3 regions of the Tatumella citrea genome follow, and region 2 is predicted to be linked to each of the others. Evidence: riboswitches for the same ligand, from Rfam matches in the RefSeq annotation. Region 2 holds a riboswitch; each other region holds the start of a gene.
The links. A riboswitch is a leader RNA that binds a small molecule or an ion and turns the genes downstream of it on or off. The one in region 2 is predicted to bind thiamine pyrophosphate.
Positions count from the first base shown of each region.

Region 1: another riboswitch for thiamine pyrophosphate. It lies ahead of thiC (phosphomethylpyrimidine synthase ThiC); the one in region 2 lies ahead of thiM (hydroxyethylthiazole kinase).
Region 3: another riboswitch for thiamine pyrophosphate. It lies ahead of thiB (thiamine ABC transporter substrate binding subunit); the one in region 2 lies ahead of thiM (hydroxyethylthiazole kinase).

Region 1 covers NZ_CP015579.1:3,902,089-3,906,891, forward strand. Annotated here, with positions in the region: gene nfi (deoxyribonuclease V) at 1-148, opposite strand, end outside; gene hemE (uroporphyrinogen decarboxylase) at 148-1,212, opposite strand; gene nudC (NAD(+) diphosphatase) at 1,309-2,082, opposite strand; TPP riboswitch at 2,305-2,405, shown strand; gene thiC (phosphomethylpyrimidine synthase ThiC) at 2,491-4,410, shown strand; gene thiE (thiamine phosphate synthase) at 4,407-4,803, shown strand, end outside.
Region 2 covers NZ_CP015579.1:2,792,052-2,796,854, forward strand. Annotated here, with positions in the region: gene yegS (lipid kinase YegS) at 1-437, shown strand, start outside; gene thiD (bifunctional hydroxymethylpyrimidine kinase/phosphomethylpyrimidine kinase) at 442-1,242, opposite strand; gene thiM (hydroxyethylthiazole kinase) at 1,229-2,044, opposite strand; TPP riboswitch at 2,083-2,173, opposite strand; gene A7K98_RS13400 (TonB-dependent siderophore receptor) at 2,534-4,666, opposite strand.
Region 3 covers NZ_CP015579.1:3,449,900-3,454,702, reverse strand. Annotated here, with positions in the region: gene thiP (thiamine/thiamine pyrophosphate ABC transporter permease ThiP) at 1-1,271, opposite strand, end outside; gene thiB (thiamine ABC transporter substrate binding subunit) at 1,247-2,233, opposite strand; TPP riboswitch at 2,276-2,367, opposite strand; gene sgrR (HTH-type transcriptional regulator SgrR) at 2,403-4,064, opposite strand; gene A7K98_RS16420 (MFS transporter) at 4,305-4,803, shown strand, end outside.

The DNA of each region.
Region 1 (4,803 bases), 1.1 Mb from region 2:
CAGCCCTTGCCACGGCGCCCTGCTGCTCAAAACCGACATCTCCTCCACCAATAAAGGCCGGAGAGAAATCCTCGCTCAGTCCTTCACGGACAACTTCTGCTGCCCGTGAAAGCTGTTCAGCTTTAAGCGCCGCAACGTCGGCTGACATTATTTATGGTATGCCGCAGACAGGCGGTGAACGGCCTCAACAAAAGCTCCGGCATGCTCAGGAGGTACATCCTGATGAATACCGTGACCGAGGTTGAATACATGTCCTTCACCCTGACCAAATCCTTCAAGAATGGTCGAGACTTCCTGCTCAATACGCGCCGGAGGGGCATAGAGAATCGAAGGGTCCATATTGCCCTGCAAAGCCACCCGATGTCCGACCCGCTGGCGGGCATTGGCGATATCAGTTGTCCAGTCCAGACCAATCGCGTCACATCCGGTATCTGCAATCTCCTCCAGCCACTGCCCACCACCTTTAGTAAACAGAGTCACAGGAACCCGGCGGCCTTCATTTTCATGCAGCAGACCATCAACAATTTTATGCATGTAATAGAGCGAGAAATTCCGGTAATCACGACCGGTTAATACGCCACCCCAGGTATCAAATACCATCACGGACTGCGCTCCGGCACGGATTTGTGCATTCAGATACAGAATGACACTCTCTGCCAGTTTATCCAGCAAGGCATGCAATGCCGAAGGATCGCTGTACATCATTTTTTTGATTTTGGTAAAGGCCTTACTGCTGCCGCCTTCGACCATATAAGTGGCCAGCGTCCACGGACTGCCGGAGAAGCCAATCAGCGGAACCTCACCCTGCAGATTTTTGCGGATGGTACGCACTGCATTCATTACATAACCCAGTTCCTGCTCCGGATCCGGGATTGGCAAATTTTTGACATCTGCCGCGCAGCTTATCGGAGAAGAAAAACGGGGCCCTTCACCGGTTTCGAAATACAGCCCCAGCCCCATCGCATCCGGAATTGTCAGAATGTCAGAGAAAAGAATAGCTGCATCCAGAGGATAACGGCGCAAAGGTTGCAGAGTTACTTCACAGGCTAGTTCAGCGTTCTTACACAGTGACATAAAATCACCAGCTTCTGCCCGGGTCTGCTTATATTCAGGCAAATAGCGGCCTGCCTGACGCATCATCCATACCGGAGTCACATCCGTTGGCTGCCGCAGTAAGGCACGCAGATAACGGTCGTTTTTTAATTCGCTCATAATCAGGCTCTCTCGAAATCAGGCGCGTATTATATACACAAACCCATACTTGTTCTAACTCTGCACCAGTAAGGTAACGTTTCTGTTACCTGCCGGTTACTCCTCATCCTGCCGGCATAATGCTACCGTATCCTCAATCAACCGGCGTGCAATAGTTCCCGGAGGAGGAAGCTGTGGTAATTCATCGTAACGATACCAGCCAGCATCCAGCAGCTCTTTCGGATCGATGCGTATCTCGCCGCTGTCATAATCAGCCAGAAAAGCCATCATCAGCGATTGTGGAAAAGGCCAGGGTTGTGAGGCGACATAACGCAGGTTTTTGATTTTAATATTGCTCTCTTCCATAACCTCACGGGCAACAGTTTGTTCCAGAGTTTCTCCGACTTCGGTAAATCCGGCTAAGGCGGTGTAAATTCCGTTACGATGCCTGACATGCTGCGCCAGCAATAACTGATCTCCCCGGCGGATAACAACAATAATGCAGGGAGCTATCTGTGGGTAATAACGCTCATGACAATGCCCGCACAGACAGGCAAATTCTGTCCTGCTACGATGCATTTCCTGGCCACAATAACCGCAATAGCGATGAGAGCGATAAAATTCTGCCAGCTGAACTCCGCGTCCGGCCATTCTGAATAACCCGCTGTCACCCTGTAGCAATTGGCGTAGTGACGCCATATCCTGAGGTTTTGAGTCATCCACCAGCCAGACAGTTTCGCCCTGCCATTCCCCTATCGGCTGGCCACGAGAACCACTGAGCGAAAAATCCTTAGCGTTGCCGTGGGGAAGTTCTCCCCCGGGTAACCAGAGTTTATTCAGCTGACTCACTACCCACCAGCCGCTGTCTGAAGCGGTTATTTCGCGTTCCATCAATCATCACCTTATTGTTTTTCTGATATATCACGACGATCACTGTGAACCCCATAGTACCACCCACCAGAGTAATGTCAGCGTCTGGCAGAAAAATGCAGCCGTTCACACAGAAGACCAACCTGACAAACACCAGGGGCTTGTACTTCACACTGAACCGCTCTATGCTGAGCCACGGTGACTTATCACCCATGGCTGCATCATCTAAATTTTCTGCAGCCTGTTATCTTGTCGGAGTGCCCCCCGGGGCTGAGACCGTTAATTCGGGATCCGCGGAACCTGATCAGGTTAGTACCTGCGAAGGGAACAAGAGTACAGTTCAGCCTGAGTGTGCCTGCCGGCATATCTCTCTGTCACTCCATCCGAACTCCGGACAAGCGTATTTCTTTGATTACAGGAAATAGAGCTATGTCTGAAAAATTATCCCGTCGTGAAAAACGCGAACAAGCACGTAATTTCATTAATTCACTGAGCAGTCAGTCGTTTCCGGCCTCGCGGCGTCGCTGGCTCACCGGGTCACGCCCGGATATCAGAGTTCCGGTGCGTGAAATACAACTAAGCCCAACCCGGATTGGCGGAACGACTGAAAATCCTGTTGTTGAAGAAAACGAAGCGATTCCTGTATATGACACGTCAGGTCCGTTTGGTGACGAAACCGCTACCCCGGATATTCATCGTGGTATTCCACGAATTCGCCAAGCGTGGATTGAACAACGTCAGGACTCGGCAGATATTCCTGCCACCAGCTCAGCCTATACCCGCGAGCGCCTGGCAGATGAAACCCTCGACGACCTGCGCTTCCAACATTTGCCTCAGCCCCGTAAAGCATTGTCAGGGCACTGTGTTACCCAGTTGCATTATGCCCGTCAGGGAATAATTACTCCGGAAATGGAGTTTATTGCCCTGCGTGAAAATATGGGGCGTGAGCGGATTTCCGGTGAGGTATTGCTTCAGCAGCATCCGGGCAAACATTTTTTTGACCCGCTCCCGGAAACCATCACTGCCGAATTTGTGCGCCAGGAAGTGGCTGCCGGTCGGGCAATTATCCCGGCCAATATTAACCATCCGGAATCTGAACCGATGATTATCGGTCGTAATTTTCTGGTGAAAATCAATGCCAACATTGGTAACTCTGCGGTTACCTCCTCTATCGAAGAAGAGGTCGAAAAGCTGGTCTGGGCTGCCCGTTGGGGGGCTGATACCCTGATGGATCTGTCTACCGGTCGGAACATTCATGAAACCCGTGAGTGGATCCTGCGCAACAGCCCGATCCCGGTAGGAACAGTACCGGTGTATCAGGCGCTGGAGAAAGTTAACGGGATCGCTGAAGATCTCAACTGGCCGATCTTCAGAGACACGCTGCTGGAGCAGGCTGAGCAAGGTGTCGATTACTTCACTATTCATGCCGGTGTCCTGCTGCGCTATGTCCCGATGACCGCAAAACGTCTGACGGGGATCGTTTCCCGTGGTGGTTCCATTATGGCGAAATGGTGCCTTTCGCATCATCAGGAAAACTTCCTTTATCGCCATTTCCGGGAGATTTGTGAAATATGTGCCAGCTACGATATTTCTCTGTCATTAGGTGACGGGCTGCGTCCGGGCTCCATTCAGGACGCGAATGACGAAGCACAATTCGCTGAACTGCATACTTTGGGAGAACTGACTAAAATTGCCTGGGAGTATGATGTTCAGGTCATGATCGAAGGTCCGGGCCACGTCCCGATGCATATGATTCAGCGGAATATGACTGAGCAGCTGGAGCATTGCCATGAAGCTCCATTTTATACCCTCGGCCCGCTGACCACAGATATCGCGCCTGGCTATGATCACTTCACCTCAGGCATAGGTGCCGCGATGATCGGCTGGTTTGGCTGCGCAATGCTGTGTTACGTCACCCCGAAAGAACACCTCGGCCTGCCGGATAAAGAAGATGTAAAACAGGGACTGATCGCATACAAAATTGCTGCTCATGCCGCTGACCTCGCTAAGGGGCATCCCGGAGCACAAATCCGCGACAATGCTATGTCTAAAGCCCGTTTCGAGTTCCGCTGGGAAGACCAGTTTAACCTGGCTCTCGACCCGGAGACTGCCCGCAACTATCACGACCAAACCCTGCCACAGGAATCCGGTAAGGTCGCTCACTTCTGTTCGATGTGCGGACCAAAATTCTGCTCAATGAAAATAAGCCAGGAAGTCCGTGATTTTGCCAGCAAAAACCCGGGGCCGGCGGTCGTGATTGATGAAGGTATGCTGGAAATGTCTCAGCGTTTCCGCGACAGCGGTAGTGAAATTTATCAGCAGGTAGTGGCGGATGCGGAGGCGAAATAATGACGCAGAAATTTCCGCCGGTACCACTGCGCTGTGGGTTATACGCCGTAGTAGATAGTGTTGAATGGATAGCCCGGCTGCTGGATGCCGGGGTAATGACCCTGCAGTTGCGGATGAAACAAGGCAGTGCCGCCGAAAAAGAACAGGCCATCATCGATAGTATCCGTCTGGCGGCTGCCCGCCAGGCTCGGTTATTTATTAACGATGACTGGCAACTGGCCATTAAACATGGTGCCTATGGCGTACACCTCGGACAGGAGGATTTAGACACTGCGGATTTGGATGCGATCCTGCAGGCTGGCCTGCGTTTAGGGGTATCAACCCATGATAGTCATGAAATCGCCAGGGTTTTACCTCTTCACCCTTCCTATATCGCGCTCGGTCATGTTTTCC
Region 2 (4,803 bases):
GTCTGTCTTACGTCGTCCATGGTCTGTTACGGATGGATACGCTGCAACCTGATCAGTGCGAACTGATCAGTGATGAGTTTCACTGGCAAGGCGATGCTCTGGTGATTGGTATTGGCAACGCACGTCAGGCAGGTGGCGGGCAGCAATTGTGTCCGACTGCTTTGATTGATGACGGGCTCCTTGATATTAGTATTGTCACTGCCGAACAGTGGCTACCGTCCCTGTTACATAATCTGGCAGGCACTCCGGGTAATCCGGGAGTGATCACCAGCCGTTGCCACCAGCTGGAAATCAAAGCCCGACACAGCATGACTTTTAACCTGGACGGAGAACCGCTACATGGTCACCATTTTCGGTTCGAACTGTTACCAAAGGCAATTAGCTGTCGGTTGCCTGAACACTGCCCGCTACTCGGCGGTCACACCGGGCAGATTTGACTAATTACCACCAACGATAAAAATGGTGCACCGGGCCGTTGCCCTGCCCGACCTGCAAACTGTCCGCTGCCGCAATTGCCCCGGAGAGCCACTGTTTAGCTGCTGACACAGTCGCTGGCCAGTCAGGATAGCGTGGCCGTAAAGCTGCCAATGCCGCCGAAAGAGAACATCCGGTGCCATGAGTATTTCGGGTATCAATACGCGGGGTGGTAAAACGCTGCTCAATCCCCTGACTCACCAGCCAGTCCGGACTTTCCTCCCCCCTCAGATGGCCGCCTTTAATCAATACGGCCTGACATCCGGTACTCAGTAACTGGTTTGCCTGGTTTAGCATTTCCTTTTCGCTGGTAGCTTCGCGGCATCCCAGTAGTGCCGCGGCCTCCGGCAGATTTGGCGTAATCAGCGAGACTTCCGGCAACAGTGAATCCCTTAACAGGGCTACTGCCTGTGGATCCAACAATGGATCGCCGCTTTTAGCCAGCATCACGGTGTCCAGCACCCGCCATGGCACTGCCGAATTCGACAGTTCGGCCACCAGCATACGAATGATTTCTGCGTTATGCAGCATCCCCAGCTTCAGGGTATCAATCCTGACATCGTCCAGCACCGCCAACAACTGTTCGCGGACGAACTCAGTCGGCACACGGGAAACCGATCTAACACCACAGGTATTTTGCGCCACCAGCGCGGTAACTACGCTGGTTCCGTAAGCTTCCAGCGCAGAAAACGTTTTCAGGTCTGCCTGAATTCCGGCACCACCGCTGGGATCTGTTCCGGCAATCGTCAGTGCATTAATGCGCAGCATCAGTCACCTCCTGGTGCTGGCCGTGGCGTAATTGCCAGATAGCATCAATCAGCTCAACGGCAAAACTGCCGGGCCCGGCAGACTGGCGGGCAGCCTGTTCTCCGGCCAGCGACATCAGTTGACAGGCCGCAGCTACATGATTAATCCTTTCCCCCGGCAATGCACTGTAGGCAGCAACCAGCGCCGATAGGCCACATCCTGTACCGGTAACCGCTGTCATTATCGGCGATCCGCCCTGCACTCTGATAATCTGACGACCATCAGTGACATAATCGGTCTCTCCGGAGACCACGACAATGGTCCGGTAGTCAGTCGCCAGCCTGACTGCGGCATCCACGGCCCGGGATGAATCCTCCAGGCTGTCGACCCCTCGTCCTCCGGAACCTGCCCCGGCCAGTGCCAGTATTTCTGAACCGTTGCCGCGGATCACCGCCGGTGAAGCATCAAGCAAACGACGACAAAAACTGGTACGCAATGGCAGTACGCCTACAGCAACGGGATCCAGAGTCCAGGGAACTCCCGCCTCTCTGGCAGCGTCCACCGCCAGCTGCATCGCTTCGGTAAGTTCCTGCGTTAATGTACCTACGTTGATCAGTAATGCGCCTGCATGGCGGGCCATTACCTGCACTTCCTGCGGATCGATCACCATTGCCGGTGACGCACCGGCTGCCAGTAAAATATTAGCGGTCTGGGCCTGTACCACCAGGTTTGTCATGCAATGTACTAACGGCGGCGCCAGAGAAAATTGCTGCCAGGATGCAGCAGACTGACGGGCAGAATAAACAGAGGTGATTTCAGACATTTCAACGCTCCTGACGGGCGTCAGGAAACAGATACCGGTGTTCCGGCATCAGACTTCCCTCCGCCGGCATTATCCGGTTCAGGTTCAACGGGTATTTCTCAGCCATAAATGGCACCCCGAGTCATTTGATTAAAATTTTGCGGTTATCACAGCGGACTAACCTTAATTGCGGATAGTAATGCCAACCGAAAGTCTTGTAAATCATAAAAGGCCCGCGTCTCCGCCCTCCCGATAAACTCAGACTTAGTCGCTGTAAAGGAATCCGCTTATCCCACTGGTTCACCGGGCTTTCGGGGAATCGGGTGGATAAATGGCAAACTGCGGGAAGATATTCACTGATCACGCCAGATTAACCATCATGGCACTGAAGGTTGATTAAGAACGCTGTTAAGGCAAGGGAAAAACTGAACAGGGCACGATTCATCAGAAATAATCACAACGGATTTTTCGCTGAACCGTGCCCCGGATTAACGGTGTTAAACCTGAGTTTTAGAACTCAACACTTGCACTCAGAACAAAATTAAGTGGCTCGCCTTCCGGCACACGTAAATTACCGCCGCTGGAAGTGTAATAATGTTTATTGAAAATGTTATTCACGTTCAACTGCAAGTGGGTCTTTTTACCAATCAGCTGATTATCCCAACCGATAAACGCATCAGCCACTATATAGTCCGGCAGAGTAAAGCTGTTGTCCGGGTCGCCCGCCCGGGTACCCATATACTGAGCGCCACCACCAATTCTGAAGCTGCCCGGCAACGGATTAACCTGTACAGTATGGCTCAGATAGACACCACCGGAATTCCGCGGCGCGTTCTGCAGGCGATTGCCATCGTTATCTGAATTAGTTGTGTCATTAACAATTTTGGCCTGGTCGTAGCTGTAATTAGCACTTAAATCCCAGCCCGGATAAATTTCACCGTTTAACTCAAACTCAACCCCACTGGAGCGGGCTTTATTCACCGAGTAGGTATTACCGTTCAGTGACAGCGGAATATTACGCTCATCAATGCGATACAGAGCAACGGTGGCTAACAACGACGGATTGATCTGCCACTTGCTACCCACTTCATACGTGGTGCCGTGTTCCGGTGCGGCAACATTTCCGTAGTCATCCGGGTCGGTTGACGGCGTAAAGGACTTACTCATACTGCCATAGAAAGAAACACTCGGTGTCAGCTTATAGATCAGTCCGGTTTGCGGCAGGAAGCGGTTACCAATATCGTTGTAAGATAAAGTCGATGCACTGCCCGTCGATTCACGCTGCTCATAATGTTGATAACGGGCGCCGGCAACCACTGTCCAGTGGGAAGTCAGATCGACATTATCTTTAAGATAAACTGAGCGGCTGTGGAGACGGTTGAGTAAATTCCTGCCAGCGGTCTTTTCTGTTGTGCTGTCGGTAATGGTCTCTAATCCATACACCGGATTGCTTAAGGTAAAATCTTTATTTACTTTACCGTTGAAAGCACGAGCGCGATAGGTCTGGTCCATTTCATAATCGGTACCAAACACCATATTATGCGTCATGCCCAGAATTTCCGGGGTACCAATGATATCCCAGGAAACATATTTCGTTTTGTGGTTAAAGCCACGGAAGGCATCCGGACGACGGCTCACCACCCCGGTGGTAGTATTAATGGCAGTAGCCGTCACGGTATTACTGCTGTACTGACGCTGGTTCATTCCCAGGGTGACGCGGGTAGACCAGATATCGTTAAACTGATAATCCCAGTGGGTATTAAATGTCTGATTACGACCCCATGCGTGGTTGGAATAATCATCAATACGGGTTTTATAACCAATATTAATCGGTTTGCCATTAACAAACGCAGTTCCACGATCGTAAGGAATATCATATTCAAAGCTTTCATAACTGACAAAAAAGCTGGCTTTATCGCCATACCACTGTAATGACGGCGCGATTAAGTTATGTTTATCAGTACCGAAATTACGCCAGTAACTTTGATCTTGTTTTTCAGCAATCAGACGGAATGCAAAACCTGCGCCCAGAGGCCCGGTAACATCAATACTGCCTGCCCCGCCACCGGTGCTGTTATAATGCCCGCCAACAATGGTATGCCAGTCGTACTGTGGCTTTTTACTGACTACATTGATCAATCCCCCCGGATTTAAAATTCCGTATAACAGGGACGAGGAACCTTTCAGTACCTCAACATGATCAGTAGTAGCATCCAGATTCAGCCCCTGGCTGCTGCGGATGCCATCACGGAAAATAGAACCGTCTGAGTTGGAGCCAAAACCACGACGGGTAATCCCGTCCTCGGTTCCCCCCAGGGTATTTGACTGAGCGGTGCCACTGACAAAGCGCATAGCGTCAGCCACGCTGCTGGCCTGGTAATCTTCAAGCTGCTTATTGGTCACCACACTGATTGACTGCGCTTCGTCAAGTTTTGAGGTGGGTGTTTTGCTGGCAATCGAAGATTCCGGGCTGGAATATCCGGTATCAGCTTGTTGCTTTGCGGTATGTGCCGTTACCGTCAGGGTATTACTGTCGTCAGCAGCATAGCTATTGACTGAAGAAATTAATATTCCGCCAGAAACGACAAGCCACATTTTACTTAACGGGAACTTGTGGTGTCTGAAGTTTTTATTTTGATTCATTACTGCCTTTCCCAGATTCTTAACACGGGTTGTGTTGCTTGGTTAATTGCGATGAATTCCCGTACCCGGTTCAAATGGAACAGTAATGCCCGAAGACAGGAATGATAATTAATTTGTAACAAGACACAGTTGCAAAT
Region 3 (4,803 bases), 660 kb from region 2:
AGAACTTTTAGGGCATAGGGCATGGCAATCAGGGCATTCACCAGTACAATGATATTTTCCGGAGAATCCGGGACCCCGCTGGTGCTGTTGTAAAACATAAAAATTCCGCTGGCCAGTACGATTCCTGGCATCGCAAGGATCAACATACCGCTGGTATCAAGCAATTGCGCTGGCAGCAGATTTCCGCGCAGCCGCAACTCACGACTACTCCACAGTAGCATCATGGTCAGGATGACTGATAACACCCCTGCGCGTACTGCAATACTGACAGAATTCCAGGTGGCTACCCAAAGTCCGGACTGACGTAATGAACTGAACAGATTAGGGTTCAGACCATTAATTACCACCGCCAGTACAGGCGGGATCAATAATAACAAAGTCAGAATGATCACCAGACTGTCGGTAATTCTGGGGCGCCAGCGATCGTCCGGGGAACGCCAGTGACTGACCAGCGGACTGTTACCAGCCAGCGTTGTATTTAGCCGCAGGCTGAGCAATACCAGCAGCAGACAGAAACTCAACTGAACCAACGCGAGTACTGCGGCTTTCTCCGGGTCGAAATCGTAACTAAGTGCCTGGAAAATCGCCAGTTCCAGTGTCGTTGCCCGTGGCCCGCCGCCCAACGCTAGTACAATGGCAAAACTGGCAAAACAGAGCATGAAAATCAGCGCAGCCACCGGCAGTAACTGGCGTTTCAGCCAGGGCCACTCCAGCCAACGGAACAGGTAAAATCCCTGCATATTGAGCTGTGCTGCCAACTGACGCTGTTCGGCTGGGATCTGTTCTAAAGATTGCAGCAATAACCGGGCTGCCAGTGGCAGGTTAAAAAAGACGTGTGCCAGCAAAATCCCTTGCAGACCATAGACAGAAAAGCTGTAGTGGAACCCGGCAAGAGTAGCGAGGCTTGCCAGCCAGCCATCTCGGCCATAGACACTCAGCAGACCAAACACCGCCACTAATACCGGCAGTACCAGTGTCATTGCGCACAAGCGGAGTAGCAGTTTTCGGCCCGGAAAGCGGCGTCGGTAGAGTGCTCTGGCGACCAGAATCGCCGGCAGCACAGAGAGTAAGGTGGATAATGCTGCCTGCTCAAAGGAAAAAGCGATGACATGCCGCAGATAAGGATCGCTCAGCCAGCGATATCCGTGAGTCAGAGGTGCATTCCAAAGCAGGCTTGCGAAAGCCAGCAGCGCTATACCACAGGTGACCAGGGCTGCCAGCAGCCCTGGTATTAACCAGCGAGGCATCAGTGGCTGACTGCGTTCTGCCATGCGCTAATCCATGCATCGCGGTGAGTAGCGACTTCTTCAGGTGTAAACTGCAGGGCAGTTTTAGGAACCGTGAGTTGCTGATAACCCGCTGGCAAAGTGGTTTTTATGACCGGATACATCCAGTTCCCGGTCGGCAGCGTTTGCTGGAAGGCCGGGCTGGTGACAAACTGCATAAACTGTTTTGCCAGCGCCGGGTGTGGGCTGTCTTTCAGCCGGGCTGCCACTTCCACCTGCATATAGTTACCTTCCGGGAAGTTGGCGGCGGCATAATCAGAATTATGCTCCTCAATAATATGATAGGCCGGTGAGGTGGTGTAGCTCAGAACCAGATCACTTTCCCCTTTCAGGAACAGACTATAAGCTTCACTCCAGCCACGGGTCACGGTCACTGTTTTGGCGGCCAGTTTCTGCCAGGCAGCCGGAGCCTGGTCGCCGTAAACTTTTTGCATCCACAGCAGTAGGCCAAGTCCCGGAGTACTGGTCCGTGGATCTTCATAAATAACCCGCCATTTCTCCGGGCTTTCGACCAGTTGTTTCAGGCTGGTCGGGGGATTTTTCAGGAGTTTTTTGTTGTACACGAACGCAAAGTAACCGTAGTCATAAGGAACAAAGGTTGTGTTATTCCAGCCGCCTGGTACGGTGAGATGGCTGTAATCAACTGGTGTAGGTGCGAACAGGCCGGTTTTTTGCGCGGCATCCAACAGATTGTTGTCCAGCCCGACTACGACATCGGCTTTACTGTGTTTCCCTTCCATTCTCAGGCGGTTTAACAGAGCAACGCCATCACCGAGGGAGACATATTTCAGGGTGCAGTTGCAGTTAGTTTCAAAGGCTTTTTTAATGGCGGGTCCCGGGCCCCAGTCTGACGAGAAAGAGTCGTAGGTGTAAACGGTCAGTTCTGGTTTGGCGGCCAGAACCGGGGCAGATATCAGCAATAATACAGGCAGAACTTTTTTTAACACTTTGCGCTCCTTGAGGCGGGAATTTTTGTGCGCAAAGGATCTGAGTGAGTCAGTCTCAAATCCCTACGCCGGTGTTAACCGGATCAGGTTCTACGGGTATATCTCAGCAACAATGTGCACCCCGTTGAGAACGGCTTATTCTAGTCAATTCACGGCCGTGGTGAAAGCATCAAAGTTCCGGTGGAACAAACCAGGCTGATTTAAAATCAAACCAGCCCAGCGAATTCATCCGGATGCCACGCATGCTTCGTTGTCCCTGTAATGTCAGCCAGTGATGGAACAGTGGCAGCAGGAGATGGCGGTGATGTAATTGCTGGTACCACTGTTCTGTATTGAGTACCTTCTGGTGCCAGGATGGTAACGACAGCGAGAGTTCATCTCCCAGGCAGTGATGAAAAAGCGGCATTTCACAGACCAGGGCAAACACCGACCACTCCAACGGGGCGGTGAAGTTGCAACTCCCCAGCCAGAGATCGGCACTGGCATCACCGTTAAACCATTGCTGGTAGCTGACTTCTTTACTGATTAACCGGATGCCATGACGGGCGAGTAGTGGGCTCACAATCTTCACAATGGCCAGATGTTCAATATGTGAGCCGTACCAGCAGAGCGTGAGATGAGTAAGGCCGTCCGGCTTTTCTGACAGAGACTCATAACAGGTGTGTTGCCAGTCAGGTAACATCCCTCGCGCCGGAGACCAGAAGCGTTGGTGTGTTGAGGCGGCCTGTTGCAATAAATTGTCCGGGTTAAACAAATTACTCAGCCAGCGTCGTATTGATGGCTGGCGAGCAAGCGCTGAACGCTGATCGAACAACATAAAATAGCAACCTTGTTCCAGCCGGCTCTCTCCGGTGGTTTGCTGATTTTCATTTCCCTGTAATGTCAGGCCCTGATAAACAAGATCTTCACTGATTTCCGGCAATACCCAGATAGTGACATTGTCAATCAGTGGGCGATAACCAAAGTAGTCATCAAACGCTTCTATACGGAGCTGGCTTTTCTGGTTTTCCACCACGTAATAGGGGCCCGTACCGCTGGGTTTAGTGGCAAAGTCGGGCATGGTTTGCCATTCTGCGGGCAGTATCAGGGCAGCAACGCTGCCAAGCAGCCAGGGCAGCCATTCATCAGCAGAAGTCAGATGGATATCCACAATCCAGGCCGCCGGTGAGTCGATACTTGCCAGATGACAAAACAAAGGATGGTTGGTTAAGCGCTGCAGACTACTAATAATATCGGTGACCTGCAGTTCACGACCATGATGAAAGTGAACCGCAGGGCGAATATAAAATCGCCAGTGCAATGGTGAGAGCTGTTGCCAGTGATGGGCAATATCGGGACCGGTTTCGCCGGAAAGCTCATCAACCCGTACCAGACCATTAAATATTTGCCGGGCAATGTGAGTTTCACTGCGCCGTAGCGGTGAGCCCGGGAGTAAACTGAGCAATGGCCGGTAGTAGGGTACCCGCAGAATATGTCGCCCCTGGCGAAAGCTGCGGCCGAGCCTTGCCAGTATCATTTGCCGTACCCGTGACTGATCTCCTGTTAGTTGTAGTAACTGTTCAGTCTGGTCTTGTTCCAGAAGTGCTTCGGCTTGTTGTTGACGGAGTTCACCTGCGGTTATCTGAAAGTACAGCCCGGAGCGTTTTCCTCTGCCGGAGTGGCTTTCCCAGCGCAGCCATTGCTGCTGTTGCATACGATTTAGCAGGTTACGGATATGCCTGGCAGAACAATGCAGTTGTTCTGCCAGCTGTGCCAGAGTGGTTTGCTGGTCCTCACCGTGGCTCAGTTCCCACAGACGGATAAATTGCTCTTTCAGTCGTTTGGTTGTCATAAAAGAGGAACTCTTTTTTTAAACTGCTCAATATTAATTTCCTTATATTAAGAGCAGACTTCAGGTGAACGGAAGTCTGCGATGCCGGTTTTGTGCTCCCCGTCTTTTGTTCATCTTTCTCAAAAAAATTTGCGACATTTCGGGTGTTAATTGCTCTGCCGGCAGACAATGTCTGCCGGCTTTTCCCTATTTGTTATATGATCTTTCTATCGTCACATTTTGATGCGGATGTATTTTTCTATGCAAACCCCTGAGCCTCAGCCAGCAAAAGGCAACACCATATTTGTATTTTTTATGCTGGTGACCTTTATCGTCAGTATTGCCGGCGCGTTGCAGGCACCGACACTTAGCCTGTTTCTCAGTAAGGAACTGCATGCTGAGCCCTTTAAAGTCGGGCTGTTTTTTACCGTGAATGCCATAACCGGGATTCTGGTCAGCTTTTTGCTAGCTAAGCGATCGGATAAGAAAGGAGATCGCCGTAATTTACTGATGCTTTGCTGCATGATGGCGATTGGCAATGCCATTGTGTTTGCTTTTACCCGCAGCTACTGGCTGCTGATTAGTCTGGGATTATTGCTGTCGGCTTTTTCAACCGTGGTAATGCCACAGATTTTTGCACTGGCAAGGGAATATGCCGACTATACCTCGCGGGAAGTCGTGATGTTCAGCTCACTAATGCGGGCCCAGATGTCGCTGGCCTGGGTGATAGGCCCTCCGCTTTCGTTTGCACTGGCGCTGA